DNA from 3 places in the Kluyvera sichuanensis genome. Region 2 is predicted to be linked to each of the others. Evidence: riboswitches for the same ligand, from Rfam matches in the RefSeq annotation. Region 2 holds a riboswitch; each other region holds the start of a gene.
What was found. Region 2 has a riboswitch for thiamine pyrophosphate ahead of thiC (phosphomethylpyrimidine synthase ThiC). Riboswitches for the same ligand answer to the same signal wherever they lie in the genome.
Positions count from the first base shown of each region.

Region 1 (6,634 bases), 520 kb from region 2:
GGCGCCGATTTGCTGATAGAGATAAAACGGCAGCGTACGGAAATTCTCATTGCCGAACAGCGCGACCACACCGAAATCACCAATCGACAGCACACAGGCAAAAGCCAGTGCCTGCGCTAACGGGCGTTTTAGGGCACGCAGTTCAACCACCTTCAGGCGATTAAAGCCAGAAAGCCCCAGCGATTCACACAGGATGCTGTAGCGGGCGGTAATATCGCGCATTGGCGTTTCCAGCACCTTGAGGGCATAAGGCACTGCCATCAGGGCGTTGGTGAAAATCACAATGCCGTCGGCGGAGTCGGGCAGGCCAACGGTATTGTTGAGCAACAGGAAGAAGCCGGTCGCCAGTACGATACCCGGCATGGCGAGGATCAGCATGCCGCTTAGCTCCATCGCCTGCCCGGCGAGCGGCTGGTTGCGGGCGCGCAGCTCGCGACTGCTCCACAACAGCATCATGGTCAGCGCTACGCAGATTACCCCGGCGGCAATAGCGATGCGTAACGAGGTGCCCAGCGCCTGCCAGAGTACCGGCTGGGTAAAGACCTGCAACATCGACGGATTGACCCCGTCAATTACCACTGCCAGCAGCGGGGGGAGCAGCAGCAGCAGGGTGAGAAGAATCAGAACGGAGTCAGTTATCCGGCTGTGCCAGCGGTCGTCCGGATCGCGCCAGCCGTGAACGTGGCTGTTGCCGACGGCAATCGCCCGGCTTAATCGCTGGCTTAACAGCACCAGCATCAAACAGCAGCCCATCTGAATCAGCGCCAGCATCGCTGCGCGCGCCGGGTCGTAATCAAAGTTCAGCGACTGGTAGATAGCCAGCTCGATGGTCGTCGCGGACGGCCCGCCGCCGAGCGATAGTACGGTGGCAAAGCTGGCGAAGCAGAGCATGAAAATCAGCGTGGCGATGGGCAGAATTTGCCGGCGCATCCACGGCCATTCCACCAGACGGAAGAACGGGTAGCCACGCATTCCCAGTTGCGCAGCAAGCTGGCGCTGCTCGCCGGGGATCTGCTCCAGCGCCTGTAATAGCAGGCGGGTCGCCATTGGCATATTAAAGAAGACGTGCGCGAGCAGAATGCCCTGCAGACCGTAGGGCGAGAAGCGCCACTGCCAGCCAAGCCAGGCAAAAAGCTGGGCCAACCAGCCCTGACGCCCGTAAACGCTCAGAATACCGAAGACGGCGACCAGCACGGGTAGAATTAGCGTCATGGCGCACAGCCGCAGCAGCAGCGTACGGCCGGGAAAACGTCGTCGGTAAAGCGCGCGGGCAAGGAAAATAGCGGGTACGACCGACAGCAGTGCTGACAGGAACGCCTGCCAGAAGGAGAAGCGCACCACGTGCCACAGATAGCTATCGCCGAGCAGCGTTGACCACGACGTTTCCGGCGCGTTTAGCCACAGCGCCAGAAACGCCGCCAGCGCGACGGCAACCATCAGCGTGGTTGCCGTCAGCCCTGGATACAGCCAGCGAGGGATTAGCGGCTGGCTGCGCGAAGCCATGCGTTAATCCAGTTTTGACGTTCGGAAGCCACCTGCTGCGGGGTAAACTCCAGCGCGGTTTGCGGTTTCACCAGACCATTAAAGCCGTCTGGCAGGGTGACGTTGGTCACCGGGTACATCCAGTTGCCGGTTGGGATGGTGTTCTGGAAGGCCGGAGAGACCATAAACGTCAGGAACTCATCTGCCAGCTTCTGCTGTTTGCTGGCTGCGGTTTTCGCCGCCACTTCCACCTGCAGATAGTGGCCTTCGCTAAAGTTCGCCGCCGCGTAGTTGTCTTTCTTCTCGTCGATGATGTGGTACGCCGGAGAGGTGGTGTAGCTCAGCACCAGATCGCTTTCCCCTTTCAGGAACAGGCCGTAGGCTTCGCTCCAGCCTTTGGTGACGGTGACCGTTTTCGCCGCCAGCTTCTGCCAGGCTTCCGGCGCTTTGTCGCCGTAGACTTTTTGCATCCACAGCAGCAGGCCAAGCCCCGGTGTGCTGGTGCGCGGGTCTTCGTAAATCACGCGCCATTTCTGGTCGCTCTCAACCAGTTCCTTCAGGCTTTTCGGCGGGTTCTTCAGTTTGTTTTTGTCATAGACGAAGGCGAAGTAGCCGTAGTCGAACGGTACGAAGGTGTCGTTGTTCCAGCCGCCCGGTACGGTAACGTCGGCGGTGGAAACGTTGCTTTTGGCAAACAGTTTAGTGTCGGTTGCCGCCTGCAGCAGGTTGTTATCCAGCCCCAGCACCACATCGGCTTTGCTGTTTTTGCCTTCCATGCGCAGGCGGTTGAGCAGCGAAACGCCGTCTTCCAGCGCCACGTACTTCAGCTCGCAGTTGCAGTCGGCTTCAAACGCTTTTTTCACCGCCGGGCCCGGGCCCCAATCGGCAGCAAAGGAGTCATAGGTATAGACGGTCAGTACAGGCTTTGCGAGGGCCGGAGCGGCAACCAGCACCAGCAGGGGGAGTAATTTTTTGAGCACTTTGCACCTTTATAAAATGGTGGCAAAGGATTTTGAGTTAGCCTCAAATCCCTTCGCCGGGATTATCCGGATCAGGTTCGACGGGTATCTCTCAGCCCATACACTTCATCCTTCGCGCTGTCTCTGCGTTGGCTACGCTCGCTCGCCCCAGTCACATAGTTATCTATGCTCCTGGGGACTCACTCACTTGCCGCCTTGATACAGCACGAATGATTTTGTGTATGTTTATCAGCACCCCGTTGAGAACGGCACATTGTAATGATTACGTGAATAAATCTAAAGCCTTAAGGATCCGGCGGTGCAAACCAGGCCGATTTAAAGTCGAACCAGCCCAGGGTGTTCATGCGAACGCCGCGCATACTGCGCTGGCCTTGTAGCATCAGCCAGTGGTGGATCAGCGGCACAATGGACTGATTTGCCAGCAGACTTTGGCACCAGTCGGGCAGTGAAAGCTCTCCTTCGCGCCAGTGCTGCGCGTCCTGCTCCCAGTCGATGGGAATGCAGTGGCGGATCAGCGGCACTTCATAAAGGTAGGCAAAGATCGAGAAATCGAGCGGCAGCGTGAAGTTGGCGCTGTTCAGCCAGATATCGCTGACCACTTCGCCGCGATGCCATTCGTCGTAATCCACTTCCTGGATAACCAGTTTGACCTGGTGCGCCGCCAGCAGCGCCTCCATGATCTGACCGATCGTCCGATGTTCTACGTGATCGCGGTAGTAGGTGAGGGTGACCGACTCAAGACCTGCCGGTTTTTCACAGGCGTGGCTACGGGCATGGTGCCAGCGCGGCAGCAGGCCGTAGGCCGGGAACCAGTGGCTCTGGTGCTGCTCGCCTGCGTGATACAGCAGGTTGTTCGGGTGGAAAATGTGGCTCAGCCACTGACGCACAGCCGGGTTGTTGCCGCGTGAACTGCGCGCATCAAACAGCAGATAGTAACAACCCTCTTCGAGGCGGCTTTCTACCGCTTTTTCGCTCTGGGTAGTGCCCTGAAGCGTCAGGCCGCCGTTCGGCTCATCGCTGATTTCCGGCAGCACCCAGACGTTCACTTCGTCAATCAGCGCCCGGAAACCGAAGTAGTCATCAAATGCGTGGATCTTCAGCTGGTTTTGATTGTTGCGGGCGACCGCATACGGCCCGGTACCCACCGGCATGCGCGAGAAGTCGCTGAGCGATTGCCATTCGCGCGGCAGGATCATCGCCGATACCTGGCCCAGCAGCCACGGCAGCCAGCGGTCGGGTTCGCTCAGATGGACATCGAGCGTCCAGGCGGTAGGGGAATGAATGCGCGTGATGTTGGAAAAGAGCGACAGCGTCATGCTGCGATGCAGCGAAGTGATAACGTCGTCCATCTCCAGTTCGCGACCGTGATGAAAATGGATGCCGGGACGCAAATAAAAACGCCAGTGTAATGGGGATATGGCCTGCCAATGGTGCGCAATATCCGCTTCCAGTTCCCCATTTACCTCATTTACCCGGGTCAACGCGCTGAAAATTTGCCGCGCAATATGGGTTTCCGAGCGCCGAAGCGCCGTTCCCGGCAGCAAATTGCGCATCGGACGGTAGTAAAGCACCCGCAGAATATGTCGCCCCTGACGGAAGCTGCGGCCCAGATGCGACACCAGCATCTGACGTACCGCGGCCTTGTCACCGACCAATTGCACCAGCTGATCTATCCGATCCTGCTCGAGCAGGTCTTCCGCGCGCTGCTGCTGAAGCGCCAGACCGGTATAGAGGAAAGTCAGCTTAGAGCGCTTGCCGCGCCCGGCTTCCGCCTCCCAGGTCAGCCATCCCCGCGCCTCCATGGTGTTCAAAAGCGTGCGCATATGGCGGCGAGAGCAGTTGAGCAGCTCGGCCAGTGAGTTGAGCGTGGTCTCTTGCGATTTTCCCTCGCAGCACTGCCATAAACGGATGAACTGCTGCTGTAATCGACCTGAAGGCATAAAAGGGGAACTCCTGATAAAAACTCAGCAATTTATTAATCCCTATATTAGGCCAATAATTGATTTCGATGAAGCGAGGAGGTGTCTATGAAGAGGTCTACCATCCATCAGTTCTACCAGCGTTATTTCTCTGCTACCAAAAATGTTTCCTGGCTGGCCCGTCAGGCGACCGCACAGCGGCTTGAAGTGCTGAATTTTCTGATGCAGTGGGAAGTTACGAAACCGACCTCTGAGCATTAATTCGCCTAATCATGTGTGACTGAGTATTTGCCAGCAGGTATCATCTGCTGGCTTTTTTTTATTCTTTCGCGAAAGGATCTCTGATGCTCTGGTTAATGACGATGGGACGACGTCTCAACGGTGTGTATGCCGCCTTTATGCTGGTGGCGTTTATGATGGGCATAGCGGGGGCATTGCAGGCGCCGACGCTGAGTCTATATCTCAGCCGAGAAGTCGGTGTGCAGCCGTTCTGGGTAGGGTTGTTCTATACCGTCAACGCCATCGCCGGGATCGTCGTCAGCCTCGGGCTGGCAAAACGATCCGATAACCGGGGTGACCGGCGCAAGCTGATCATGTTCTGCTGCCTGATGGCAGTGGGCAACGCGTTGCTCTTTGCCTTCAATCGCCACTACCTGACGCTGATTACCTGCGGCGTGCTGCTGGCCTCGATCGCCAACGCCGCGATGCCGCAGCTGTTCGCGCTGGCGCGTGAATATGCCGATAGCTCGGCGCGTGAAGTGGTGATGTTCAGTTCGATAATGCGTGCGCAGCTGTCGCTGGCGTGGGTGATTGGCCCGCCGCTGGCTTTCATGCTGGCACTTAACTATGGCTTTACCGCCATGTTTTCCATTGCTGCGGGGATTTTTGCCATCAGCCTGACGCTGATTGCCCTGACGCTACCGTCGGTCGCCAGAGTCGAACAGCCTGTCGATGCGGTGCAGAATCAGATTAGCGGCTGGAAAGATAGCAACGTGCGGATGCTGTTTATCGCCTCCACGCTGATGTGGACCTGTAACACCATGTATATCATCGATATGCCGCTGTGGATCAGCAGCGATCTCGGCCTGCCGGATAGCCTGGCGGGGATCCTGATGGGAACGGCGGCGGGGCTGGAAATTCCGGCGATGATCCTCGCTGGATACTACGTGAAGCGCTTCGGCAAGCGGCGGATGATGGTAACCGCGGTGGCCGCCGGGGTGTTGTTCTACGTCGGCCTGATCTTCTTCCATAGCCATACGTCGTTGCTGGTGCTTCAGCTGTTTAATGCGGTGTTTATCGGTATTGTCGCCGGGATTGGCATGCTGTGGTTCCAGGACCTGATGCCGGGTCGTGCGGGAGCGGCGACCACGCTGTTTACCAACAGCATTTCAACCGGGGTGATTCTGGCGGGGATTATTCAGGGGGCGCTGGCGCAGAGCTTTGGCCACTTCTCGGTGTACTGGGTAATAGCTGGGATTTCAGTGGTAACGCTGGTGATGACCGGACGGGTGAAGGACGTTTAGTCTGGTGCAGTCCCGGCGTCGCTGCGCTCGGCCGGGCTACTAACAGCGGTAGCCCGGACAAGGCGCGAACGCGCCGCCTCCGGGGAGGCAGCGGCGTTACGGATTACTGCATAAACGCCGGCTGCTTGTTTTCGTAAGCAGAAATCGCATCTTCATGCTGCAGCGTCAGGCCAATGCTATCCAGCCCGTTCAGCATGCAGTGGCGACGGAAGTCGTCAATTTTAAAGCTGTAGGATTTCTCCCCCGCCTTCACCACCTGCGCTTCCAGATCCACTTCAAACGTAATGCCCGGGTTGGCTTTCACCAATTCAAACATTTCGTCGACCTGCGCATCGCTCAGAGTGACCGGCAGCAGCTGGTTGTTAAAGCTGTTGCCGTAGAAGATATCGGCAAAGCTTGGGGCAATCACCACTTTAAAACCGTAGTCGGTCAGCGCCCACGGCGCGTGTTCGCGTGACGAACCGCAGCCGAAGTTTTCGCGCGCCAACAGAATGGAAGCGCCTTTGAACTCAGGGAAGTTCAGCACAAACTCGGGGTTCGGCTGCTCGCCTTTGTCGTCCAGGAAGCGCCAGTCGTTAAACAGGTGTGCGCCAAAGCCAGTGCGGGTGACTTTCTGCAAAAACTGCTTTGGAATGATGGCATCGGTATCGACGTTCGCGGCATCCAGCGGCACCACCAGTCCCGTATGTTGGGTAAATTTCTCAGCCATGATGGTGTTTCCTTATTTCAA
Region 1 is NZ_CP162271.1:4,532,921-4,539,554, forward strand. It holds gene thiP (thiamine/thiamine pyrophosphate ABC transporter permease ThiP) at 1-1,503, opposite strand, end outside; gene thiB (thiamine ABC transporter substrate binding subunit) at 1,479-2,462, opposite strand; TPP riboswitch at 2,493-2,711, opposite strand; gene sgrR (HTH-type transcriptional regulator SgrR) at 2,747-4,402, opposite strand; gene sgrT (glucose uptake inhibitor SgrT) at 4,490-4,642, shown strand; gene AB2B48_RS21640 (sugar efflux transporter) at 4,726-5,904, shown strand; gene leuD (3-isopropylmalate dehydratase small subunit) at 6,008-6,613, opposite strand; gene leuC (3-isopropylmalate dehydratase large subunit) at 6,626-6,634, opposite strand, start outside.
Region 1: linked by a shared signal. The riboswitch ahead of thiB (thiamine ABC transporter substrate binding subunit) and the one ahead of thiC (phosphomethylpyrimidine synthase ThiC) in region 2 are both predicted to bind thiamine pyrophosphate.

Region 2 (6,634 bases):
CAGTGGGTTACAGCGCGCTTTGCTGCGCCACACCCACGCCAGTTGCTCGTTTTTGTCCATCAGCGGTGCCAGCGCACCAACCTCTGGCGAGAGGGGCTCAAACTTGCCACACAGCCGTTTTTTCGCCACGCCGATGGTCGGCACGTCCACCAGCAGGCCAAAATGGCTGGCGACGCCCAAACGACGCGGATGGGAAATACCGTGACCGTCGACGAACAGCAGACCGGGTTTGCGCGAAAGCTGCTGCCACGCGGCCATCAGCGCCGGGGTTTCGCGAAAGGAGAGAAAACCGGGAATATAGGGCATGGTGGTGGCGATACGCGCCACCTGATACTCAACCAGCTCCAGCGACGGATATTTCAGCAAGACCATCGCCGCTCGCGTCACTTCGCCACCCTGCTCAAAACCAACGTCGGCGCCGCCGATCAGATCCGGCGGATCGCTGTTGAAACGATCCTCACGGATCACCGATGAGGCCAACTCCAGTTGCTGCGCGCGCAGCGACGCGAGATCCACGTGACGCCCTTAGCGGTGATACTGCGCCGACAGACGGTGCACCGCTTCAACGAAGACACCCGCATGTTCCGGCGGCACGTCCTGATGAATGCCGTGGCCGAGGTTGAAGACGTGGCCTTCGCCCTGACCAAAACCGGCCAGAATCGTCGCCACTTCTTCTTCAATGCGCGCCGCAGGCGCATAGAGCATGGACGGGTCCATATTGCCCTGCAGAGCCACTTTATGGCCTACGCGACGGCGCGCATCGGCGATATCGGTGGTCCAGTCGAGGCCCAGCGCATCGCAGCCGGTTTCCGCCATTGCTTCCAGCCACTGACCGCCGCCTTTGGTGAACAGCGTCACCGGCACGCGGCGACCGTCGTTTTCACGCAGCAGACCATCAACGATTTTGTGCATGTAGTACAGCGAGAACTGCTGATAGTCGCGACCGGTCAGCACACCGCCCCAGGTATCGAAAATCATCACCGACTGCGCGCCGGCTTTAATCTGCGCGTTGAGGTACAGCGTGACGCTCTGCGCCAGCTTATCAAGCAGGAGGTGCAACGCTTTAGGGTCGGCGTACATCATCTTTTTGATAGTGGTAAAGGCTTTGCTGCTGCCGCCTTCCACCATATAGGTCGCGAGCGTCCACGGGCTGCCGGAGAAACCAATCAACGGCACTTCGCCCTTTAGTTCACGGCGAATGGTGCGCACCGCGTTCATCACGTAGCCCAGCTCACCTTCCGGGTCCGGAATCGGCAGCTTTTCTACATCCGCTTTGCTGGTGATTGGCGAGGTAAAGCGCGGGCCTTCCCCGGCTTCAAAATAGAGTCCCAGCCCCATCGCATCCGGAATGGTCAGGATATCCGAGAAGAGGATCGCCGCATCAAGCGGGAAGCGGCGCAGCGGCTGCAGCGTCACTTCACAGGCCAGCTCGGCGTTTTTGCACAGCGACATAAAATCACCGGCATGGGCGCGGGTTGCCTTGTACTCCGGCAAATAGCGGCCTGCCTGGCGCATCATCCATACCGGGGTCACGTCTACGGGCTGGCGCAGCAGCGCACGCAGATAACGATCGTTCTTCAGTTCGCTCATGTTTACATTCCTTTAGCGTTGATGCGCCTATTGTAACATGTCAGTCGTATTCAGCCCGACACATTGCCACGGTATCTTCGATCAGACGACGCGCCACGGTGCCCGGCGGCGGCAGAAGCGGGAGATCGTCGTAGCGATACCAGTTGGCGTTAAGCAGCTCTTTGGGATCGATAACAATGTCGCCGCTGTCGTACTCCGCCATAAAGGCGGTCATCAGCGATTGCGGGAACGGCCACGGCTGGGAGGTGACGTAGCGCAGGTTCTTCACCTTAATGCCGCTCTCTTCCATCACTTCACGCGCCACCGCCTGCTCTAAGGTTTCGCCCACTTCGACAAAACCGGCCAGCACGGTATGCACGCCGTTGCGATGGCGAACGTGTTGGGCAAGGAGGATTGAATCATCGCGGCGAATGGCGACGATAATGCACGGCGCTATCTGCGGGTAGTAGCGCTCACGGCAGTGGCTGCACAGCATCGCCCATTCGGTTTTGCTCGGGTGCATGGTATGGCCGCAGTAGCCGCAGAATTTGTGCGAGCGGTAAAACTCTGCCAACTGCACGCCGCGCCCGGCAAGCTGGAACAGGCCCACGTCCTGGTCGAGAACCTGACGCACGGTGCCCATATCGTGGCGACGCGGCTGCTGTACCAGCCAAACCGGGTCACCTTCCCACTCACCAATCTGGAGTGCGGGCTGACCCACAAGATCGAAATTTACCGCTTCGCCATATGGTAATTCCCCACCGGGCAACCATAATTTTTGTTCGTGGCTGACTATCCACCAGCCGCGATCCAATTTTTCAATTATACGATCCATATCTCTTGCGCTACCTTCGGTTCATAGGCATTTTATTAACATAATGTTTACATATTGACGTGAGCAGATTTTAAACTTACTGATGCGGGGGTCAACCTATGTTAAACCAGTTAGAGAGCCTGACAGAGCGTGTAAAAGGACACCACAGACTGGTCGACCGCTGGCTGAATATTCGTAAGCACCTGCTCGTGGCTTACTACAATCTGGTTGGCCTTAAGCCTGGCAAAGATTCGTTCATGCGTCTTAACGAGAAAGCGCTCGATGATTTTTGCCAGCGCCTGGTCGACTATCTGTCCGCCGGTCATTTCAGTATTTATGAACGCATTATCCATAAAATGGAAGGCAACAGTCCGCTTTTAAACGCCAGCAAAATCTGGCCGCTGCTGGACGCCAATACCCAACAAATTATGGACTACTACGACTCTACGCTGGAGAACGCTATCGACCAGGATAACGTGTATGCCTTCCAGCAGGCGCTGTCCGATATCGGTGAAGCGCTGGAGGCCCGTTTTCTGTTGGAAGACCAGCTCATCATGCTGACCTTCGAGGCGCTCGGCGAGGACGAAATAAAACGCCCGGCTTGAGATTTGCCGCATTAACGAGTAGTTTACATTCATTACCTCTCATCATCTGAGGTTACTTCTTGTCGGAGTGCCCAGTGCGCAAGCACGGGCTGAGACCGTTAATTCGGGATCCGCGGAACCTGATCAGGTTAAGACCTGCGAAGGGAACAAGAGTCAATCTATAGTCGCATCGCCCAAGGGCGATCTTCTCTCTTGCTTCATCCGTCGTCTGACAAGCCATGTCCTTACTTTTATTTGGAATGAGCTATGTCTGTCACTACTAAACCCTCTCGCCGCGAACAGCGCGCCCAGGCCCAACACTTTATCGATACCCTGGAAGGCACCGCGTTCCCGAACTCCCAACGTATCTACATCACCGGTTCGCAGCCGGATATCCGCATTCCGATGCGTGAAATTCAGCTGAGCCCTACGCTAATTGGCGGCAACAAAGAGAATCCACAGTTCGAAGCGAACGAAGCGGTACCGGTGTACGACACGTCCGGCCCCTACGGCGACCCGGACGTCGCGATTAACGTCCAGCAGGGGCTGGCCAAGCTGCGCCAACCGTGGATTGTCGCTCGCGACGACAGCGAAGAGCTGGATGACCGCAGCTCCGCCTACACCAAAGAGCGCCTGGCCGATGATGGGCTGGACGATCTGCGTTTCAGCGGCCTGTTGACGCCGAAGCGTGCCAAAGCAGATAAATGCGTCACTCAGCTGCACTATGCCCGTCAGGGGATTGTGACGCCGGAAATGGAGTTCATCGCCATTCGTGAAAACATGGGCCGCGAGCGCATTCGCAGCGAAGTATTGCGCCACCAGCACCCTGGCATGGCCTTCGGCGCACGCCTGCCGGAGAACATCACGCCGGAATTCGTGCGTGATGAAGTCGCCGCCGGGCGCGCCATCATTCCTGCCAACATCAACCACCCGGAATCCGAGCCGATGATCATCGGCCGCAACTTCCTCGTGAAGGTGAACGCCAATATCGGTAACTCGGCGGTGACCTCCTCCATTGAAGAGGAAGTGGAAAAACTGGTGTGGTCCACCCGTTGGGGCGCGGATACGGTGATGGACCTGTCGACCGGCCGCTATATCCACGAAACCCGCGAATGGATCCTGCGTAACAGCCCGGTTCCGATCGGCACCGTGCCGATCTACCAGGCGCTGGAGAAGGTCAACGGGATCGCTGAAGATCTGACCTGGGAAGCTTTCCGCGATACGCTGCTGGAGCAGGCCGAACAGGGCGTCGACTACTTCACCATCCACGCGGGCGTGCTGCTGCGCTACGTGCCGATGACCGCCAAACGTTTGACCGGCATCGTTTCCCGTGGCGGCTCCATCATGGCGAAATGGTGTCTCTCCCATCATCAGGAAAACTTCCTCTATCAGCACTTCCGTGAAATCTGTGAAATCTGTGCCGCCTATGACGTATCACTGTCGCTGGGCGACGGTCTGCGCCCGGGCTCAATTCAGGATGCCAATGACGAAGCGCAGTTCTCCGAGCTGCACACGCTGGGCGAACTGACCAAAATCGCCTGGGAGTACGATGTGCAGGTGATGATTGAAGGCCCGGGCCACGTGCCGATGCAGATGATTCAGCGCAACATGACCGAAGAGCTGGAGCATTGCCACGAAGCGCCGTTTTACACCTTAGGGCCGTTGACCACCGACATCGCACCGGGCTATGACCACTTCACCTCCGGCATTGGCGCGGCGATGATTGGCTGGTTTGGCTGCGCGATGCTCTGCTACGTTACGCCAAAAGAGCACCTCGGCCTGCCAAACAAAGAGGATGTGAAGCAGGGGCTGATTACCTACAAAATTGCCGCCCACGCCGCCGACCTGGCGAAAGGACATCCGGGCGCGCAGATCCGCGATAACGCCATGTCAAAAGCGCGCTTCGAATTCCGCTGGGAAGATCAGTTCAACCTCGCGCTCGACCCGTTCACCGCCCGTGCCTATCACGATGAAACCCTGCCGCAGGAATCCGGCAAAGTCGCCCACTTCTGTTCCATGTGCGGGCCGAAATTCTGCTCGATGAAAATCAGCCAGGAAGTACGCGACTACGCCGCCGCCCAGACGATTGAAGTGGGCATGGCGGATATGTCAGAGAACTTCCGCGCCAAAGGCGGTGAAATTTACCTGAAACGCGAGGAGGCCTGATGTACCAGCCCGATTTCCCAACGGTACCGTTCCGCCTCGGACTTTATCCGGTGGTGGACAGCGTGATGTGGATTGAACGCCTGCTGGAAGCTGGCGTACGTACCATTCAACTGCGAATCAAAGACAAGCGCGACGACGAGGTTGAAGCGGACGTGATGGCCGCCATCGCGCTGGGCCGACGCTATGACGCCCGCTTGTTTATCAACGACTACTGGCGATTGGCTATCAAGCACCGCGCCTACGGGGTGCATCTGGGCCAGGAGGATCTGGAAACCACGGACCTGAAAGCCATTCAGGCCGCGGGCCTCCGCCTTGGCGTATCGACCCACGACGATATGGAGATTGACGTGGCGCTCGCCGCTCGACCGTCGTATATCGCACTGGGCCACGTCTTCCCCACCCAAACCAAGCAGATGCCCTCCGCGCCGCAGGGGCTGACGCAGTTGGCAGGCCATATTGCGCGTCTGGCTGATTACCCGACCGTCGCTATCGGCGGCATCAGTCTTGCGCGTGCGCCTGACGTGCTGGCGACCGGCGTGGGCAGCATTGCCGTAGTCAGCGCCATCACCCAGGCGGCGGACTGGCGTGAAGCCACGGCACAACTGCTGGCTATCGCAGGAGTGGGCGATGAATGACCGCGACTTTATGCGCTATAGCCGGCAGATCCTGCTGGGCGATATCGCTATTGATGGCCAGCAAAAACTGCTCGGTAGCCATGTGCTGATCGTCGGTTTAGGCGGGCTGGGCTCGCCTGCCGCGCTGTATCTGGCGGGGGCGGGCGTCGGCACGCTGACGCTGGCAGACGACGACGAGGTACACCTCAGTAATCTGCAACGGCAAATCCTGTTCACCACCGACGATATTGCCCGCTCAAAATCGCAGGTCACTCAACAGCGGCTGGCGCGACTTAATCCAGATATTGACCTGGTGGCGCTACAGCAACGGCTGACCGGCGATGCGCTACGCCACGCGGTATCACGCGCCGACGTGGTGCTCGACTGTACCGACAACATGGCAACACGTCAGGCGATCAACGCCGCCTGCGTGGCGCTCAATACGCCGCTTATCACCGCCAGCGCCGTCGGCTTTGGCGGCCAGATCATGGTGCTGACGCCGCCATGGGAGCAAGGATGCTACCGCTGCCTGTGGCCGGACGATGCGGAGCCGGAGCGTAACTGCCGCACCGCGGGCATCGTCGGCCCTGTGGTTGGTGTGATGGGTACGTTGCAGGCGCTGGAAGCCATCAAGCTGTTGAGCGGCATCGACACGCCGAGCGGTGAACTGCGTCTGTTCGATGGCAAAACCAGCCAGTGGCGCAGCCTCGCGCTGCGTCGCGCCCAGGGCTGCCCGGTATGCGGAGGGCGACATGCAGATTCAGTTCAATGATGAAGCGATGCAATGCGCCGAGGGGCAAACCGTCAGCGAACTGCTCGTCCAGCTTAATCAGCTTAAACCGGGCACCGCACTGGCGCTGAACCAACAGATTCTGCCACGCGACCAG
Region 2 is NZ_CP162271.1:4,014,861-4,021,494, reverse strand. It holds gene nfi (deoxyribonuclease V) at 1-516, opposite strand, end outside; gene hemE (uroporphyrinogen decarboxylase) at 526-1,590, opposite strand; gene nudC (NAD(+) diphosphatase) at 1,631-2,404, opposite strand; gene rsd (sigma D regulator) at 2,503-2,988, shown strand; TPP riboswitch at 3,042-3,151, shown strand; gene thiC (phosphomethylpyrimidine synthase ThiC) at 3,235-5,133, shown strand; gene thiE (thiamine phosphate synthase) at 5,133-5,768, shown strand; gene thiF (thiazole biosynthesis adenylyltransferase ThiF) at 5,761-6,519, shown strand; gene thiS (sulfur carrier protein ThiS) at 6,500-6,634, shown strand, end outside.

Region 3 (6,634 bases), 2.0 Mb from region 2:
GGACCGCGTCCGCAAGGTCGGTTTCACCGCCCGCTGCGCCGCCGGAGTTAATCAACCCGGCACGGCCCATATAGCAGTTCGCCAACTGGTAGCGCACCAGGTCGATAGGATTCTCGCTGGTCAGTTTGCTGTAGACGCGTTCGTCGGTATAGCCGAAGTTCACCGCTTTATAGCCGCCGTTATTCTCAGCCATTTTCTGCTTCACGATATCGGCGCCGATGGTGGCGGCCAGATGGTTGGCCTGCCCGGTAAGGTCGGCAGATACATGATAATCCACGCCATCTTTTTTAAACGCCGGGTTGCGCAGATAGGCCCACAGCACGGTGACCAGCCCCAACTCATGCGCACGCTCAAAAGCGGCAGAGATCTCCTCAATCTGACGGCGAGACTCTTCCGAACCAAAATAGATGGTTGCCCCCACCGCTACCGCGCCCATATTGAACGCCTGTTCGACGCTGGCGTACAGCGTCTGGTCGAAGGTGTTCGGGTAGCTCAGGGTTTCGTTGTGGTTCAGTTTGACGAGGAACGGAATGCGGTGCGCGTAGCGGCGAGAGACCGAGGCCAGCACGCCGTAGGTGGAAGCCACGCAGTTACAGCCCGCTTCAATCGCCAGTTCAACAATGTTTTTCGGGTCAAAATAGAGCGGGTTGGCGGCAAACGAGGCCCCGGCCGAGTGCTCAACGCCCTGGTCTACCGGCAGAATCGACAGATAGCCCGTACCCGCCAGACGCCCGGTATTGTAGAGGGTCTGCATATTTCGCAGTACGGCAGGCGGACGGTTGTTATCCACCATCACCCGGTCAACGTAGTCGTGGCCGGGCAGATAGAGTTGGTCGGCTGGAATGGTCATACAACGATGCTGTAAAAGGCTGTCGGCGTCTTTGCCAAGCAACTGCGCAATATCAGTCATAGCTATGCTCCCGTAAGCGCCGACATCATGTCGGCTGGATATCCTGCTCAACACTTTTGAGCAGGATAAGCCTGGTACCGGGAGCGTGGAATGTCCAACTTTTGGCAGATTTTAAGCACAACCGACTGGCACGTCAGCCGGACAGCTACCACCATTCGTGGAAATGGTGCACCGGCCCAATACCTTCGCCTACCTGTAAGGTGTCGGCCTGCGCCAGCGCCTGCGACAGCCAGGCTTTGGCGACCGGCACCGTCTCCTGCCAGCTGGCATGGCGCGGTCGCAATGCCGCCAGCGCGGCCGACAGCGTACAGCCGGTGCCGTGCGTGTTTTTGGTCATCACGCGCGGCGCGGTGAAGCGCATTTCACCTTCGGCGGTAAACAGCCAGTCGGGGCTTTCCGCATCATCAAGATGGCCGCCCTTCATCAGCACCGCTTCGCAGCCGAGCGCCCGCAGCGCCCTGCCTTGTTCCAGCATCTCATGCTCGTTACGAGCATGCGGCGTATCGAGCAGCGCCGCGGCCTCCGGCAGGTTTGGCGTGATCAGCGACACCTGCGGCAGCAGGCGCTGGCGCAGCGTTTCAACGGCAGATGGGGAAAGCAGCGGGTCACCGCTTTTGGCCAACATCACCGTATCCAGCACCACGTTTTGAATATGATAGCGTTGCAGTCGCTCGGCCACCGCCTCGACGATGTCCGTCTCCGCCAGCATGCCGATTTTGGTGGTATCGATGCGCACGTCGCTGAACACGGAATCTAACTGCGCAGCAACAAAGTCGGGTTCAATCCGGTAGACCGACTGCACTCCACGGGTGTTCTGCGCCACCAGCGCGGTGATAACAGAACAGCCGTAAGCACCAAGCGCCGAGAAGGCTTTCAGGTCGGCCTGAATGCCCGCACCGCCGCTAGGATCGGTACCGGCAATGGTCAGTGCATTGATACGCTTCATGCCGCTACCTCCCCGTGCATCACGTACAAGGCATCAAGAAACGCAGGAACAAAACTGCCCGGCCCTCGCCCCTGCGCAGCAATCTGCCCCGCCCGCTTCATCACCGCGCAGGCCCCCGCGACGTTCAGCATGCGGTCGCCCGGTAAGGCGCAGCTCGCCGCCACGACGGCCGAAAGCGCGCAGCCGGTGCCGACCACGCGGGTCATCAATGGAGAGCCGCCGTTCACCGCCAGCGTTCGTTCACCGTCGGTGATGTAATCAACTTCGCCGGTCACTGCAACCATCGCCCCGCTTGCGCGCGCCAGTTTCTGCGCCGCCGGCAACGCCGCCGCCGCGGTATCGGTGGTATCCACGCCGCGCCCGCCCTGGCTTTCACCGGCCAGCGCCATTATTTCTGAGGCATTGCCACGAATCGCCGCCGGGGTCATCTGCACCAGTTCGCGGCAGAAATCACTGCGCAGCGTCAACGCGCCCACCGCCACCGGATCGAGCGCCCACGGCGTTCCCGCCCGGTTCGCGCTTTCAACCGCCGCCCGCATCGCCTGCGCGCGCGGCTGAGTTAAGGTGCCGACGTTAATCAATAATGCGCTGGCGATAGCCGAGAACTGCGCGGCTTCTCCGGCATCAATGACCATTGCTGGCGATGCGCCGAGCGCCAGCAGCACGTTGGCGGTAAAGGCCTGCACGACATCGTTAGTCATACAGTGAACAAGGGGAGAATGTTGCTGCAGAAAGTGTGCGGTATGCGCGAATTGCGCGGGACTTAGCAGGTCGGCTTGCATGGTTTGCTCCTGCCAAAACGCGAAGAAGCAATGACCATATGGTCTCTGACTTCCCTACGCTGGCATTATCCAGATCAGGTGGTACGGGTTTTTCTCAGCCTTCGTAAAGAAGGGCACCCCGAGTCATTTAAATCAATTAGTGGCGATTAACATTTCATTAATGGCTGCCCGCAATAATGCCAGCAGGATGCACGACAAACAAGCCCATACGTTGAGCGGGCAGCATTACGCAACTGATGACTTATCCGTAATTTCGCCGCTGAGCTTTACCCTGTTTCGCTAAATACATCGCCTTGTCGGCATAGTCGAGAAGCTGACGCTCATCACTGCCGTGTTCAGGATAACAGGCGATCCCAATACTGGGTTCGATGGTCAATATATGGCCCTGAAGCCTGAAGGGCGTGTGGAACGCGTCATCAATTTTTTGAGCGACCCGCGCCGCATGTTCAGGCGACAACGTTCCCTGAATCAATATCACAAACTCATCGCCGCCAATGCGCGCGACGGTATCCGATTCACGTACACACCGTGTTAGACGCACGGCGGTCTCTTGCAGCAGGAGATCGCCCATGCTGTGGCCCAGCGTGTCGTTCACCTGCTTAAATTTGTCGAGATCGATAAACAGCAGCGCCAGTTGTCCATCTTCGCGGCGTACCCTCGCCAGCGTTGTTTTCAGGCGATCGTACAACAGGCCGCGATTTGGCAGGTCGGTGAGTTGATCATACTGCGCCATATGCTGCAATCGGGCCTGCATCTGCTGGCGTTCAATCACCGTCGCAATTTGCGTCGACACAAACTGCAGCAGCTCCTGATCCTGTTGGTTGTAGCACACGCCGTCCGGATAGCTTTTAAGCACCAACGCGCCGATAGTGCCTTTATGCGATTTTAGCGGCACACCCAACCAGCAGAATGGATTAGGGCCAAAGGAGCTGCGTAGTTCCTCGAGGCGCCCTGCCATCGTTTCAGGCGTGAGCAGCAGCGGTTGGCCGGTATGGATAACCTCCGCATAAAACGTCTCTGGGATCAGAGTGAACGGCTCCGGGGTTTGCTGAAATTCATCGACATGATACGGAAAGCTCAGCTGGGACGTTTTTTCATCATAGAGCGTCACCGAGAAATTATCGGCCGGTAGCAGCGTGCCGACGATCTCATGAATACGCTGGAATAGTTTGAGCAGATCTTCGGCGGTATGTGCGGCTTCAGAAATGGCATAAAGCACCGACTGGAGCAATTCGGAACGTTTACGCTCGGTGATATCGCGGGCCACGCCGATACGTAATTGATCGGCCGGCGACCAGCGCGCCGACCACATGATATTCAGGACCTGCCCATTTTTGTGGACATAACGGTTTTCGAAATGAAATTGAGGATTACCCGACATCACGTCAACTATCGAATTCCGGGTTAATTCCCGGTCTTCCGGCAGCATCATCTCGAACATGTTTCGGCCAATCAGTTCTTTCGGCGTATAGCCAAAAATACGCTCGCAGGACGCACTGGCAAAAATGATATTGGCGTGGGCGTCAACGGCAAAAACCGCGTCCATCATGAGATCGATAAAACTGCTCAACGGTGCGTGAGAATTCGATTCCATAGAGAAAGTCAGACCTGAATATAGGAATGAGTGCGACTATGCTTAAGAACCGTCGCCTATAAACACTATAGCAAAGGTTAAATATAGTACAGCCGCAGTTTACTATACAATCAGAAAACGCCACGCTACGCTACGCTGCTAAAAGGGCGCGAATGTATCGCAATCGCCTCAGGAGATATAATGGGCAAAGACACCATAGACGGAATAGCTGACTGTCACCACAAAGCCTTATAATAACTGTGAGAAATTATTTGCTTTGTTGTACCTGATAAATCGGTTTACCCTCAAACGGGTCCACTACGGTTTGGCGCGTGGGGTTTATATTGATATGGTGATTCACCGCTTCAGAAATAGGCTTACGGTGTTGCTGTTGCATCATTCAGTCTTGTTTTAGCTGGGTAACAGCTCTATTGGTATTTTTAACAGTTCAGCATTTAATATTTATTATTTTTGCATCACACTAGCGAACCAATATTTAAAAATTGGTTAACAATGATGATTTAAGAATAATCCGCACATCAGGATAGCCTCTTCATATGAAACTGATGGACATTAAAACATAGTGCCTGAATAACCCCAATGATAATAAAAAAATGAATGAAATCATTACACTCCAGTATCCGTTCACCAAAACAATCTTTTATGTTCGAATAGTAACCATTCACAACAAAGGAAGTTAATTACCGTAACTGATTGTTTGTTATGCTTAATAACAATAAACTTCATGGCCAACAGATGTATCTATCTCTTCCGATTCTATGCATGATCTAAATCAATATTCACTTAGCCATCTTAGTTGATAGTTGCTTTGCGTTACGAAAGAAGAGAATCGAGTGTCCGTGGCACTGCTGCCGGTTTTCTTTTTTGGTACAACGTAAACAATAATGACGATAGCCGTTCTATAAAAATAAAGACCGATGATAAAACTCATTCTTGCTTACGCCATTGCCTCTATGGCACTGGTGGCAACAGGCGTGCTTCTTGGTACGGTATTTAACAATACCCTATCAACGGTAAGCATTGACTGTAACCACGAATAATTCAGACTGCACTTATACTTTTAACGTTTGTTGGTAATAACGGAAGTGATTAAATAATCATTCCGGTTAAATATTGTGTATTGGTTAATAAGAAAAAAGGTTAATGATGAAAGCAAAAATGATGGTGTTAGCCGTTCTGGTCGGTTCCGCAGCGCTGGCAGGTTGCAGCTCCCCGGCACAGCGCATGGCATCCTGCGAAGCACAGGGCGTCTCTAAAGACACCTGCTATTTATCCGAGCAGAACCGCCAGCAGAGCATTAACAATGCGGCGATGACGGCGGCGTACGCTAACGCGGCAAACGCTACCCGTAGCAAAGACGTCGAGCAGCACGCTCAGGCCGCGCACGTCGCGGATCCAATGCGTGAAGCCACTCTCTCTTCCAACGTCCTGAAAGCAACCCTGTCAAACGGCTTCTTCTCCGCGACCATCAACGGTAAGAAAGCGGTGGTTAAGCGTGTTAACGCTAATTTCTATGAAATTCATGGTGCAGGATATGTTATTTCCGTCAGCATGAATGCCGACGGTATTGAAAGTGCGTCATGGAATAAAACCCATGGCCGCGATAACGGGATGCTGACCGTTACCCAGAAGTAATTCGCTAAGGAGGCTTCGGCCTCCTTCTTTCTTTATTGGGCGGCGTCTTCCCGGCGTCGCTTTGCTCGGCCGGGCTATGGGGTATCGCGAAGCGCTTTTAACAGCAATGTGAAGCAGGCTTCGATAAGCGGCGGCAGCGTCTGCGGGCCACGCATTAACGCGACGGTACGCGTTAACTCCGGCTGCTGAAGCTGCGCGACTCGCAGCGCCGTATCCTGCAGATGGGTAGTGTACAGCTGTGGGAGGATCCCCACCGCTAAGCGTGAACGCACCAACCCGTACAGCGTTTCAATATAATCGACCTGATAACGGGTATTGAGCGTCAACCGCTGGCTCTCCACCAGCGCGCCAACCAGACGCTGAATGTTTCCTTTTGAGAACACGGCAATATCGCGCCCTGCCAGCTGTTTCCACGGCAAATGCGGCTGTCCGGCCAGCGGGTCGTCCACGTGGAGTATCGCCACCAGCGGGTCTTCACGCAGCGGAAAAACCTGCAATTCTGCGGGCAGAGAACTGTCGATAGCCCCCACGCCAAAATCAATGTGCCCGCTTTGCAGATCGCGCGCCAGGGCATCGTTGGTGCGATCGAGAAACTCCACGCGCAGGCGCGGAAATGCCTGCGCTAGCGCCTCGGGTAACAGCGGAAACAGCAGCGAACTGACCGACGGCACCAGCCCAATGCGCACCGTACCATCACCGCCCGCTTCCACAATCTGCTGCATATCGTGAAACGCCAGCTGCGCCACGCTCAGCACCCGCTGGGCATG
Region 3 is NZ_CP162271.1:2,012,282-2,018,915, forward strand. It holds gene fbaB (class I fructose-bisphosphate aldolase) at 1-910, opposite strand, end outside; gene thiD (bifunctional hydroxymethylpyrimidine kinase/phosphomethylpyrimidine kinase) at 1,056-1,856, opposite strand; gene thiM (hydroxyethylthiazole kinase) at 1,853-2,638, opposite strand; TPP riboswitch at 2,673-2,769, opposite strand; gene AB2B48_RS09940 (bifunctional diguanylate cyclase/phosphodiesterase) at 2,880-4,232, opposite strand; gene AB2B48_RS09945 (hypothetical protein) at 5,379-5,867, shown strand; gene AB2B48_RS09950 (LysR family transcriptional regulator) at 5,942-6,634, opposite strand, start outside.
Region 3: linked by a shared signal. The riboswitch ahead of thiM (hydroxyethylthiazole kinase) and the one ahead of thiC (phosphomethylpyrimidine synthase ThiC) in region 2 are both predicted to bind thiamine pyrophosphate.